Regions from separate parts of the Actinomadura formosensis genome, predicted to be linked through region 2. Evidence: riboswitches for the same ligand, from Rfam matches in the RefSeq annotation. Region 2 holds a riboswitch; the other holds the start of a gene.
The links. A riboswitch is a leader RNA that binds a small molecule or an ion and turns the genes downstream of it on or off. The one in region 2 is predicted to bind S-adenosylmethionine.
Positions count from the first base shown of each region.

Region 1: another riboswitch for S-adenosylmethionine. It lies ahead of ACQP1N_RS25805 (hypothetical protein); the one in region 2 lies ahead of thrC (threonine synthase).

Region 1 covers NZ_CP192011.1:5,496,730-5,503,485, reverse strand. Annotated here, with positions in the region: gene ACQP1N_RS25815 (hypothetical protein) at 3-371, opposite strand; gene ACQP1N_RS25810 (SseB family protein) at 368-4,321, opposite strand; gene ACQP1N_RS25805 (hypothetical protein) at 4,423-4,683, opposite strand; SAM riboswitch class IV at 4,725-4,841, opposite strand; gene ACQP1N_RS25800 (hypothetical protein) at 4,892-5,263, shown strand; gene ACQP1N_RS25795 (transglycosylase domain-containing protein) at 5,285-6,756, opposite strand, start outside.
Region 2 covers NZ_CP192011.1:1,218,066-1,224,821, forward strand. Annotated here, with positions in the region: gene ACQP1N_RS05750 (serine/threonine-protein kinase) at 1-113, opposite strand, end outside; gene ACQP1N_RS05755 (RNA polymerase sigma factor) at 236-787, shown strand; gene ACQP1N_RS05760 (sulfotransferase family protein) at 878-1,900, shown strand; gene ACQP1N_RS05765 (alpha,alpha-trehalose-phosphate synthase (UDP-forming)) at 1,937-3,427, opposite strand; gene ACQP1N_RS05770 (cation diffusion facilitator family transporter) at 3,537-4,475, shown strand; SAM riboswitch class I at 4,593-4,734, shown strand; gene thrC (threonine synthase) at 4,750-5,994, shown strand; gene ACQP1N_RS05780 (MoaD/ThiS family protein) at 6,007-6,282, shown strand; gene ACQP1N_RS05785 (DUF5959 family protein) at 6,405-6,756, shown strand, end outside.

The DNA.
Region 1 (6,756 bases), 3.0 Mb from region 2:
GGTCAGATGAACTCTTCCCGGACGTCCTCGATCTCCGCGCCGGGGGCCCACGCCTGCCAGATGCCCTGGTCGACGCGGTCGAGCCCGAGAGCCTCGGCGACCGGGGCCCGCCCGCCCATGTATTCGACGCGCACCCAGGTCTCGTGCTCGCCGACGATGACGAACCGCTCACCGCGCCAGCGGCACGTCGTCCGGACGTACCGGAGGTCCTCGACCTCGGACGCGGGGACGATGCGGCGGAAGCGTCCGGGCCGCAGTTCCTCGAACCCGTCCGTCGGGCCGGGCGCGTACAGCCTGACCTCGCCGTCGGCGCCCGGCGCGGCCTCGAAGTCGCGTCCGAGCCAGCGCGCGACGTACCCGTCCCGGATCACTGCGTGGCCTCCGTCCACCCGTCCCGGACCTCCGGACTCGGCTCCGGCCGCAGCCAGGCGAGCCGGTCGGGGTCGTACATCGCCACGAACCGCTCGGAACGGTCGCGGCCGAGGTAGTACATCTCCGCGCCGTACGGCAGCCGGACGCTGTCGACCTTGTATTCGCGGATCGACCCGGCGCTTCCCGGCGCGAAGCCGCCGCCCAGGAACGGCGGCCGCTCGATGACCCAGCCGGCCTCGCCCCAGGCGGCCATCTCCGCCTCGTCCTGTCCGCCGAACGGAACCCGGTACAGATCAGGGCAGTACGCGGGCCACCGGATGACGTACACGCCCTCGTCGGCCAGTGAGAACGACGAGTCGGCGTAGAGCAGCCCCAGTGCCTCGTACAACTGGACGGGCGTCTGCAGTTCGGCGACGTCCGCGGTCGAGTGGACGAAGCCGCCGACCCGGTCGTAGCCCTGCTCCAGGTACCAGGCGACGTGCCCGTGCGGGACGACCTTCTGCATGATCGTCGGGGCCGAGACGCGGTCGTCGGGGTCGGACGGCAGTTGCGCCGCGGACGGCTCCGGCCGCGGCGGCGGGAGCGGCACTTCGGGCCGCGCCGGGACGAGCCCGATCCGCATCGCCCACTCGCTGAGCGCCCGCACCTGGTCGCCCTGCAGCGACGCCCCGATGCGCGTCCCCGGGTTGAGCAGCATCGCCCAGTCGTCCCGGGGCCATGCGCCGATCAGCTCCCGGAAGTCCGCGTAGACGAACCGGGACTGCGGCAGCACCTCGCGCAGCCGCACCAGCGACGTGAACACCTGGACCGCCGACTCCCCGCGCAGCGCCGCGTCCCACCGGAACTCCCGCTGCATCGGCGTCACTTCGAGCGGCGCCTCATCCGGAATCGGCACGAGCACGTTCGCGTTGAGCAGCACCCGCAGGAACGCGTCGGGGTCCCCGCTCAGCGCGGCCTCGTAGAGTTCCTGGTCGACCCGGTTGCCCGGCTCGAACACCGGCTCCGGCTCCTCGACGGCCCGCAGGGCCCGCGGGCCGGGCACGGCCGCGGCCCCCTCCTGCCGGGCCTCGCCGGGATGTTCGGTGCCGGCCCCGCCAACGCTCCGCGCGTTGCCCGCGCCGTCGCCGGGTCCGCTGTCATGGAGTGCGCCCGGGTGCCGGCCGAACTCGTCCGTGCCGCGTTCACCGGCCTCGCCGGGTTGCGGGCCTTCGTGCGGCGCACTGGGCGTGCGTGGGGCGTCCTGTGCCGGGGCTTCCAGGCCCGCACCGGGCTCACCGTCGGGATCGGCGTCAACGTCCCCCGTCCCGGCCGCGCCCGCGCCGCCCGGAGCGGGCTCGTGTGCTGAGCCCGGGCGGCGGCTGAGGTCCTCCGTGCCGGGGCCGGTGGGCGTGCCGGCGATGCTGCCCTGCGCACCTGTGTGCGGCGAGCCGGGCATGCCCGCGGGCGGCTCCGGCGCTCCCGGTGTGTCAGGCGCGCGAGGGCCGGTGTGCGGCACCGGTCCACGTCCCGCGCCCGGCTCGCCGCCGATGTCCTGCGTGGGGGACGCGCCCGAACCGCCCGGCTCACTTCCGTGCCGGCCTCCGAGGTCTGCTGCGCCGTGCCCGCCCGCCGCCTCGGTGGCGATAACGCTGATCGGCACGCCTTCCTGGGGAACGCCCGGTATGCCGATGTCTTCCGTCGTACTGGACGGGTCAGGCGCCAGAGGCGCGTCGTGCGCCGCGGCTTCCGGGCTCGTGCCGTGCCGGACGTCCGGACCGGTGTTCGCGCCGCCCGCAAGATCCTGCGGCGGGCTGGACGCGCCTGCGCCGCCCGGAGCGGCTTCGTGGGCTGTGCCCGGGGCGGAGAGTTCGCCGGTGGGGTCGCCCGTTCCGGCGGGTGCGGCGCTGCCATGCGGTCGGCCGGGCATGCCCGTGTGGCGGCCTGGTTCTTCCGGGGCGCCGGACATGCCGGACGGGCGGGGGTCGCGGTGGGCCGTGGGTTCAGGGCTCGCTCCAGGCTCCCCGCCTGGAGCGGCGTTCGGGACGCTATCGGGCTCACTGGCGAGGCCCTGCGTGTGGAATGTGCCTGTGCCGCCCGAAGCGGGGTCGTGAGGAGTGCTTGGGGGGAGGCTGGAGGGCTCACCGGTGGTACCGGTGGGATCTTCCGTTTCGACAGGTGGGGCGCTGTTCTGCGGCCCGCCGGACGCTTGCGGGGTGGGGTGGGCCGTGGGTTCACGTCCTGCCGCAGGCTCATCGCCTGAACCGGGGTTTGCGAGATCGATCGGCTCGCTGGAAACGCCCTCGGCGCCGGCCGGCGGGAGACCGGGCTCCGCTGGGGCGGGGCCATCGGGTGTACCGCTGCCCAGTGCTTCTTCGGCGGGGAGGCCAGCGTGGCGGCCGGGCCGGGCCGGGCCGGGCAGGTCGGGCGCGCGGTGTTCCGCCTGGGGCACTCCGCCCGGAGGCGTCGTGGGCTCAAGGCCCGGCCCGCCGGCTGGACCCGAGCTGCTCGGTACGGGGGGCGGGCCCGCATCGCTCGGAGCGTCCTCGTGCGGCGTGCCCGCGTGGCGTCCCAGGGTGCCGTGCCGCTCGTCGCCGGCCGAGGGGACGGCGGGGGCCACCGGGACCGCCGGGGTCTCCGGGGGCGGGGGCGTGGACGCCGACGGCGGGGTCGCCGGGCCGCGCAGGGTGCGGATCTGGTCGCCCGGCATGGACGCGTCGATCGGGGTCCCGGGGTTGAGGACGAGCGTCCAGTCCGTGTCCGGCCAGGCGGCGATCATCTCGTGCAGGCTCGGCATGATGAAGCGGGACGAGCCGATGGCCTCGTTCATCCACCGCAGGGACGTGAAGACCTGGATCGACGTCCGCCCGTGGACGGGGACGGGGCGCCACGGGAAGTCGGGGTCGCCGGGGACGATGCCCCACGGGGTGTCCGCGTCGGCGGGCACCAGGACCTGGGCGCCGAGAAGGAGCGTGTAGAAGGTGTCGGTGTCGCGTCGGCGGGCGACCTCGAAGAGGCGCTGTTCGATGTCGTTCTGCGGTTCGAAGCGGTCCGTCATGCGCTGGGCGGCGCGCTGGTCGGCCCAGGTCGCGAGGCCGGGAAGCTGCTGGGCGTGGACGGTCCCGCCGGCGGGGGAGCCGGAGTTGATGGCGAGCAGCCAGTCGTGGTTCGGCCAGTAGCGCAGGGCGACGGTGAACGGCAGCTTGATGTACTCGGCGCCCGGGCCGGACGCCTCGGTGAGGCGTTCGGGGGAGGTGAAGACCGGCACGACCGTGGCGCCGTCCACCTCCCGGGTCTGCCAGGGGAAACCGGGACGGCCCGGACGCAGCGCGTAGTCCATGTCGTCCGGGACGGGCAGCAGGACGTCGGTGTCGGCGAGCGTCTGCAGGAACAGGTCGTGGTCGTTGTTCGCGGCGGCCCGCAGCAGTTCGCGTTCGACGTCGTTGGCGGGCTGGAACTCGGGGCGCGGCGACCGGCGGGGCAGGTCGCGGTGCTGGTCGCGGAGTTCCTCCCAGGGGGCGGGCGCGCGGCCGACCCGGGGCGGGCGGCCGTCGCCCTCGGCGACCTGGCGGACGAACCAGGCCGGCAGCCGCGCCTCGATGGGCAGGACGGTGCCGGCGCCGTGGGCGGGCGCGTCCACGGCGAGCCACCAGCGGGCGTCCGGCCAGGTCTCCGCGAGGTCGCCGAACCGGAGCGTCATGAAGTGCCGGTAGGACGGTCCGAGACAGGCGCGCATCGCCGACGCCGAGGTGTAGGCGAGGACGTGGACACGGCCGTCCTCCTCCTGGGTCGGCCATGGCGGCTGCGTCTCGTTGGCGAGGACACCGTCCACCAGATCGGGCGCGACGGGGACGACGAGTTCGCTGTCCGCGAGGAGGCGGAAGTAGCCCTCCTGGTCCCCGGCCCGTACGGTCTCCTGCAACCGGTGCTCAAGCTCCGACGTGGGTCGCCACGCGTCGGCCACGGTCGCCACCCCCTGTTTCCTCCGTGCTCGTCCCCGCGCGACTGCTTACGCTACATGGGCGAACAGGACCAAAAAGCATATTCACCTGACTGTCCGCGGTGGTTCGCAGGTCAGCGGGCCGCCGGCCCGGCGAGCGCGATCGCGCCGAGGACGTTCGGCGACCCGGCCTCGTGCCGCTGCTCGGCGGACGCCGCCCACCGCGTCGTCGAGCCGGCCGATGCGCCGGCCCCGCCACCCCTCGGACAGGGGGCGGCGGCCCGCAGGGGGACGGGGAGGCCCGCCCCGACAACGCGGGGGATGCGGCGAACCCGGACCCCCTCGGGGTGCGTCACAGCAGGCGTGATGAGGGAATGGGCGAGCAGCGTGGGCATGCCGGATCCTTCCGGGGTCAGGGACCCCGGGCGAAGGTCGGGATCCGCGCTTGCCGGGACGCGGTACCGCGTCCGGCAAGGTCCTCACCCGGGGCACTCCGTCGCGGGCGAAGGCTTGCCGGCCGGCAAGCCGGGGCTTGACACTGGCGCTCATGACCTCGTGCGGAATCATATGCGGGTCCGGTCGGGGATCAAGCGGGAGGGTGCGATGCGGTACGGGGTGGTTCGGGCGCTGGCCGGAGGCGTGGTGATGCTCGGCGCCCTGAGCGGGTGCGGGATGCTGGGCGGCAACTCCGGCCAGGTGTGCACCGACGCCAAGAAGGTGTTCCAGCAGTACATCACCCAGGTCAGGAGCATTCCGGCGGCCGAGCCCGTGCAGTGGCGGCAGGCGACCGAGCAGCTCGCCGGACGGGTCGACGGGCTGGCGAAGAAGGCCGACGACAGTGCGCTGCGGAAGGCGCTGACGGCGGAGGCGGACAGGCTGCGCGCCGCCGCGCCCGCCGTCGGCACCGGCGACGTCTCCCAGCTCAACACGGTGATGAAGGAGACACCGGCCAGTATCGGCGCGGCCTGCGACTGAGCCGGCCCGCGACCGGGCTTGCTACCTGGAGGAGACCGGGCCGGCTCCGCCGGTGCCTCCACCGCCGGTGCCGCCGCCCCCGCCGTCACCGCCTCCGCCGCCGGGCTGGTCGCCGCCCCCGCCGGGCTCGGGCGGGACGATGGTCGGCGGCACGGTCGGCGTGGGCGGCAGCGGGATGTCGGGTTGCTCGGTGGTCGGCGGCGGCTCGGACGGCACGGTCGTGGGCGGCGGCTCCGGCGTGCCGGGCGAGTCCTGCGGGGGCGGCGTGTCGTAGCCGCCGCCCGGGGTGGTGGACGGCGACCCGAACGACTTGGGCGCGTAGTCCTTGATGTTGACGGCGTCCGACATGTAGGAGCGCCAGATCTGTGCGGGCAGTTGCCCGCCGTACGCGCCGTAGCCGGGGATGTTCAGCGGCTTGCCGTCGCTGCGGAACATCGCGACCGACGTCGCCATCTGCGGGATGAACCCGTTGAACCAGATCGCCCGGCCCTCGTCGGTGGTGCCGGTCTTGCCCGCGACCTCACGGCCGTCGGGAAGCTGCGCGTTCGTCCCGGTACCGCCCTGGACGACCTGCTGCATCGCATACGTCGCGTCCCGCGCGTTCTGCACGCTGAGCGCCCGCTCCCCCTCCTCGGTGAACGTGCGCTTCTCGTTCTCGCCGCCGGTGACGGACTTCACCACGAACGGCGTCCGGTGCACGCCCTCGGACGCGAACGTCGCGTACACGCCCGCCTGCTGGACGGGATGCAGCGACACGATGCCGAGCGGGAACGTCGCGGCGTGGCGCTGGTCGGCGGTCATCTGCGACCGGGGGATGCCCATCTTCTCGGCCATCTCGGCGATCTTCTCGTTGCCGATGTCCTGGCCGAGGTTGACGTAGGCGGTGTTGATCGAGTGCTGGGTGGCGGTGACGAGGTCCACCATCCCGAAGTTCTCGTCGCTGTCGTTGTGGATGGGCGAGCCGGCGAACGTCTGCGGTGAGCTGCCGTCGTAGGTGTCGTCGAGCGACCGGCCGTCCTGCAGCGCGGCGGCGAGCGCGATCGGCTTGAACCCCGACCCGGCCTGCGCGTGGTCGCCGAAGGCGCTGCTCAGCGCCTCCTCCAGATAGCCGCGGCCGCCGTAGAAGGCGAGCACCTGCCCGGTGGACGGATCGACCGACACCGCCCCGGTGCGGATCTTCTTGCTCATCCCGTCCGGGGTGTTGCCCGCCACGGCCTGCTTCATCGCGTCCATCAGCCGCTTGTCGAACGTCGTGGTGATCTTCAGCCCGCTGCGGTTGATCTCGTCCTCGCTGTAGCCGCGGCGCTCGGTGAGCTCCTTCTTGGCCACGTTGACCATGTAGCCCTTCTGGCCCTTGAGGACGTCGGTGATCTTCTGCTTGACCGGCAGGGGGAACTTCATCGACGCGGCGTCGGCGGACGTCAGGAACCCGTCCCGGACCATGTTGCCGAGGACGGCGCGCCACCGCTGCTCGGCGCGGACGCGCTGGTCGC
Region 2 (6,756 bases):
ATCCGGGCCTCCTCGAGGAACCGGTTGCGCACGTCCAGATCGTCGATCAGGCTGCCGTTCAGGACCTTGATGGCGACCTGGGAGTCCAGGGCGTCGTCGTGCCCCAGCCACACAGAGGCGAACGCCCCCGAACCCAGGACCCGATCGATTCGGTAACGGCCTACAGATGGTGGGAAAGACACTCCCGTATCATCCCAGCAAACGGGGTGACCCCGCGAACGAGCATTGAGGCGGCATGGCATTCGACGAGAGGACCGAGGAGCTGGCGGTGAAGGCCGCCCAGGGCGACCAGGGCGCCCTCAACGAGCTCCTCCGCAAGATCGAGCCGGACGTGCTGCGGCACAGCTCCCGGTTCCTCCCCTGCCGGCAGGATGCCGAAGAGGCATGTCAGGACGCGCTGCTCCAGGTCGCGCGGAACATCCACCGGTTCGAGGGCAGGTCGCGGTTCAGCACCTGGCTGCACGTTGTCGTCGCCAACTCCGCGCGCTCCACCTACCGGTCGCTGAAGCGGCGCTCGGTCGAACAGGCGGGCGAGCTTCCGCAGCAGCGCCCCGACCCGCGCCGGACCAGCGTCATCGCCGGGTCCCGGGTCGACATCCTGGACGCCATGGAGGACCTGGAGGCCCGCAAACCGGACCTCATCCAGGCACTCGTCCTGCGGGACGTGTCCCAGCTCGAATACGCGGAGATCGCCGAGCAGCTCCAGCTGCCGCTCGGCACGGTGAAGTCCCGCATCCATGAGGCGCGCAAACAGGTCAGGCAGACACTGGGCGAGTCCTACACCTGACCGGACAAGCCGTCAAAGATCGGTAATCGGACGGTAACACTGTGTCCGGAACAGGGGTGTGAGCAGGGCGCCTCCAGCAGCATGAGGTGTATGCCACCTGGACCGGCCTCCCGCCACGACCGTCCGATCTTCGTCCTCGGCTGCGCCCGGTCGGGGACGACGCTGCTGCGGCTGATGCTTCACGCGCATCCGCGCATCGCGATCCCGGAGGAGACGAGGTTCGTCGTCCCCACCTGGACGGCGCGGTGCGATTTCGGTGACCTCACGGAGAGGGGAAACAGGCGCGCGCTCGCGGAATGGATCACGGGGAACCGGTCGACCAAGGTCCATGTGCTCGGGCTGGACCCCGCCGCGGTCATCGACGAGATCGTCGCCGGCCCGCCCACGCTCGGCTCCGCGCTCGGCATCGTGTTCCGCGCCTACGCGCGCCTGCACGGCAAGCCGCGCTGGGGTGACAAACGCCCCAGCTACGCCCGGCATGCCGGGTCCCTGCTGCGGATGTTTCCCGACGCGCAGTTCGTCCACCTGATCCGGGACGGCCGGGACTGCGTCTCCTCCCTGCTGGAGATGCCGTGGTACAAGGGCGATGTCCACCACGCCATCGCGGTCTGGCGGGAGACGATCGACCAGGGTCGGCGGCTCGCCCGGCGCCTCGGCCCCGACAGCTACCACGAGCTGCGCTACGAGCGGCTCGTCGCCGACCCCGCGGGCGAGCTGACCCGGCTGTGCGGGTTCCTCGGTGAGGACTTCGACCCGGCGATGACGCGTCCCGAGGGCCTCGCGCAGCGGGCCGTCTCGTCCCAGAAGGAGTGGCACGGCCGGACCCGCGGCGCCGTCACGACCAGCCGCGTCGGGTCCTGGGCGGAGCGCCTCGAACCCTGGGAGATCAGCCTGGCCGAGGCCGCGTTCGGGGAACGGCTCGCCGAGTACGGGTACGAACCGAGCGGCCTGCCGAAGCCGCCCGTGTCCCAGCTCGCCCACTTCACCCGGGTCAGCTCCCACCGCCGCATGGCGCAGCACAAGGACGCGCTGCGGGAACGCTGGAGACAGCGCCACGAACCGAACCCGGTCGAGTGCCGCCTGACCCCCGAACCCTCCACCAGCGCGACCTGAAGCCCGCGGCACGCCGCGTCTCCGGCGACCGGGCCGTCAGTCCAGCGCGGCGAGCTGGTCGGCGAACCAGCGCTGCGGAGGCAGGGCCGTCGCGGCGGCGGCGAGGCGGGCGCAGCGCTCGGCGCGCTCGGCGCGGGGCATGAGCAGCGCCTGATGCAGGGTCTCCGCGGTCTGCGACACGTCGTAGGGGTTCACCATCAACGCGTCCCCGGACAGTTCGGACGCCGCGCCCGCCTCCCTGGACAGCACCAGCGCGCACCCCTGCTTCGACAGGACGGGTCCTTCCTTCGCGACGAGGTTCATGCCGTCCCGGATGGGGTTGACCACGAGGACGTCCGCCAGCCCGTAAGCGGCGAGGGAACGCGGATAGTCGTCGTTCACCTGCACGATCAGCGGCTCCCAGTCGGCCGTGCCGAACTCGTCGGTGATCTGCTCGGCCAGCTGCTGGACGGCCGCCGTGTACTCGCGGTACTCGGCCAGGTCGTAGCGGGACGGGTAGGCGAACGCCAGATGCACCACCCGTCCGCGCCATTCGGGATGGTTGACGAGCATCTCCCGGTAGGCGGCGAGCCCGCGCACGATGTTCTTCGACAGTTCCGTGCGGTCGACCCGGACGATGAGCTGACGGTCACCCACCTGTTCCCTCAGCGCGTGCGCCCGCTCGACGACGTCTTGCCGGGCCGCGCGCTGGCGCAACGCCGGTCCGTCGACGCCGAGGCCATGGACGCCCACATGCGTGGTGTGGCCCGCAAGGGTGACCGTACGAGCCACCCGGTCGATGCGTGCGCCCGGCAGGAGTTCGCAGCAGTCGAGGAACGCCGAAGCCCATCGCTCGGCGAGGAACCCCGCGTGGTCTGCGCCGAGTATGCCCCGCAGGACCTGCGCCCCTATGTCATCAGGGAGCAGCCTGTAGTAGTCGGGCGGCGCCCAAGGCGTGTGGGAGAAATGCGCGATCTTCAGGTCGGGACGCCGGTCCCGGAGCATCCGCGGGGCCAGCGACAGGTGGTAGTCCTGGATCACCGCCTTCGCGCCGTGCGCGGCGTCCCGTGCCAGGGCGTCCGCGAAGGCCGCGTTGTACGCCTCATAGGACTGCCAGTCGCGGCGTGCACGCGCATCGAAATGCGGCCTGCGCGGTGTGTCGTACAGGAGGTGGTGGATGAACCACAGCGTCGAGTTGGCCACCGCGTTGTAGGCACGCTGGAACGTGGCCGCAGGGATGTCGAGCATCCGCACCGCCGCGCCACCTGTGTCGTACCCCGCCTGGTCTAGGCGGCCGTCCGGGGAACGGCGCGCGGCCGTCCGATCGGCCTCGCCGAGGCTCGCGCACACCCACAGCACGTCCGGCCTGTGGGTGGACGGCGTGGACGTCGTCGCTGGCCGAGGTGGCCCGGGATCCCGTGGGGCGCCCGTGACGGCCGCCAGGCCCGACACCAGCCCGCCCCCACCGCGCCGCATGGTGAGCTCGCCGTCGTCCGACAGCGAGAACGACACCGGCCCCCGGTTCGATGCCACCAGCACTTGGCTCATACCGGCAGGGTCTCAGTTGGGATCGAGGCGCTCCACAGTGACCCACGTGGTTTCCGCCACGGCCGGACCCGGCCGGATTAACGGAGGGTGCCTCGGGTAACCGACCGGCATGAGCAGGTCCGAGACCACGAAGACCGTGCTCGTCGCCGGTGCGGCCAACCTCATCCTCGCGATCGTCAAACTGATCGCCGGCCTGCTGGCCGGCTCCAGCGCGATGCTCGCGGAGAGCGCCCACTCCGTGGCGGACACCCTCAACCAGTCCTTCCTCTTCGCCTCCCTACGACGCAGCGAACGTCCCCCCGACCGGCGGCATCCCTTCGGCTACGGCAACGAGCGGTACGTGTGGTCGCTGCTCGCCGCGTTCGGGATCTTCATCGCCGGCGCCGGCTTCTCGATCTTCGAGGGCGTCCTGACCATGACCGGTCACGGCGGCACCGGGACGGGGATCTGGCTCGCGTACGCCGTGCTCGCCCTCGCCGCCGTCCTGGAGGGGGCGTCCCTGGTCCGCGCCATGTACCAGGCGCGCAAGGAGACCCGCGAGAACGGCCGTGACCTCGTCGAACACGTCCGCCGGTCGCCCGACGTGACGTTCAAGACCGCGCTGTTCGAGGACAGCGCCGCGATGGTCGGCCTCGCGCTCGCCGCCGGCGGCCTGGTGCTGCGCCAGATCACCGGGTCGGACTTCTGGGACGGGCTCGCCTCCGCCCTCATCGGCCTGCTGCTCGCCGGTCTCGCCCTCATGATCGGGCGGGAGAGCACCGTCCTGCTCATCGGGCGGGCCGCCGACCCGGCCGCGCAGCGCGAGATCCGCGCGGAGATCCTCGGCGCGCCCGGAGTGACCGGCGTGGACGAACTGCTCACCATGCACTTCGGCCCCGAGCAACTGCTCGTCGCCGCCAAGGTCCACTTCTCCGACGACATCAGCGCCGACCAGGCCGAGGACGTCGCCGGCGAGATCGACCGGCGGCTCCGGGAGCGGCTCCCGATCGTCCGGCACGTGTTCCTCGACCCGACGCAGCGCACCGTCCCCGCGGAGACACCGGCGTGATCAAGACCGCACCCGGGTAGCGTCTCAACAGATGGACCCGGCTGTCTGGCATCCGGTCAGTTCATGTAAAGTCACGCATACGAGCTGAAACCGTCGCTCGTACTGACAACTGAATACCGCTCATCCAGAGGGGTGGAGGGACCGGCCCTGTGAAGCCCCGGCAACCACCCGGCTGAAGCGCGCTCGCGATCCTGCGAGGCCGGCCGGGAAATGGTGCCAACTCCGGCCTGCGACCAAGGTGGCGCAGGGAAGATGGGGAGAAAGGCCTCGCTTCATGGCATTCACGCCTGCCACGGACCTCGGACCGGCTACCGCCCTGGTCTGCCGCGAATGCGGCTCCACCCGCGATCTCGGCCCCTTCTACGCGTGCGAAGAGTGTTTCGGCCCCCTGGAGATCGCCTACGACTTCGGGACCGTCACCCGCGCCGGGATCGAGTCCGGCCCGCGCAACATCTGGCGCTACCGGGGGCTGCTGCCCGTCCCGTCCCATGTTGCGGACACACCCAACACCGAGCCCGGCCTGACCCGCCTCGTCCGCGCCGACAACCTCGCGGAGAGCCTCGGCCTGCAGAGCCTGTGGGTGAAGGACGACAGCGGCAACCCCACCCACTCGTTCAAGGACCGCGTCGTCGCCGTCGCGCTCGCCGCCGCCCGCGAACTCGGTTTCAAGGTGCTGGCCTGCCCGTCCACCGGCAACCTCGCCAACGCGGTCGCCGCCGCCGCGTCCCGCGCCGGGATCCGCAGCGCGGTGTTCGTCCCGTCCAACCTCGAAGCACAGAAGATCATCACGACGGCCGTGTACGGCGGGACGTTCGTGACGGTCGACGGCAACTACGACGACGTCAACCGGCTCGCGTCCGAGATCGCCGGGGAGCAGGACGACTGGGCGTTCGTCAACGTCAACGTCCGGCCCTACTACGCGGAGGGCTCCAAGACGCTCGGCTACGAGATCGCCGAGCAGCTCGGCTGGCGGCTGCCGGACCAGATCGTCGTCCCGGTCGCGTCCGGCTCCCAGCTCACCAAGATCGACAAGGCGTTCCAGGAGCTCATCAAGCTGGGCCTGGTCGAGGACAAGCCGTACCGCGTGTTCGGCGCCCAGGCGACCGGCTGCTCCCCGGTCGCCGCCGCGTTCAAGGCCGGCCACGACGTGATCCGCCCGGTGAAGCCCGACACCATCGCCAAGTCCCTCGCGATCGGCAACCCCGCCGACGGCCCCTACGTCCTGGACGTGGCCCGCCGCACGGGCGGCGCCGTCGAGGACGTCACGGACGACGAGGTCGTGGAGGGCATCCGGCTCCTCGCGCGCACCGAGGGCATCTTCGGTGAGACCGCCGGCGGCGTCACCGTCGCGACCCTCCGCAAGCTGGCCGCCGCGGGCACCCTCGACCCGTCCGCCGAAACCGTGATCATCAACTCCGGGGACGGCCTGAAGACCCTGGACGCCGTCGCCCCGGTGGTCGCGCCGAGCGCGAACATCGCCCCGTCCCTGGCGGCGTTCCGCGCCGCGGGCCTCGCCTGAGAAAGGAGCACCATGAGCGTTTCCGTGCGCATCCCGACGATCCTGCGGACCTACACCGGCGGCGAGTCCGAGGTGAAGGCCGAGGGCACCACCCTGCGCGCCGTCGTCGCCGACCTGGAGACGAACTACTCCGGCATCTCCGCCCGCATCCTGGACGATGCGGGCAAGATCCGCCGTTTCGTCAACGTGTACGTGGGCGACGAGGACGTGCGCTTCGCCGACGGCCTGGACACCCCCACCCCCGACGGCGCCCAGATCTCCATCATCCCCGCCGTGGCCGGCGGCTGACACCACCCGCGGGCCCGGCTCCGGCCGGGCCCGCGCACTGGGCTGCCTCGACCACCGCGCCGGCGCCCACGGGTCAGCGCCGCGCCGTGCGGCGCCGGCCGGCCGGACTCTAGGATGGCGCGGTGGCAGAGCATGACACGGTCGAACTGATCCATCTCGCCGACGACCTCGGAAACAGCGTCGTCCTCCGCATAACCGGACAGGACGCCCGCGGCCTGAGCGGCGTCATCGAGATCGGCAGCTACTTCGTCAACGGCAGCATCAAGACCCGCCTGACGCCCGAGGACCTCATGCAGTGGGGGGACGTCCTCGAATCCCTGGGTGAGGGCGCTGACGCCGCCTCATGGCGCGAAGGGCAGCGCGCACCCGAGATCCACCTGGAAGCGGACGACAAACATGTGACCATCGCCGTGGTCGACTCCCACTCCTACCTGGTCACCGTCGAACTCACCATCGAGGTCGCCCGGGACTGGA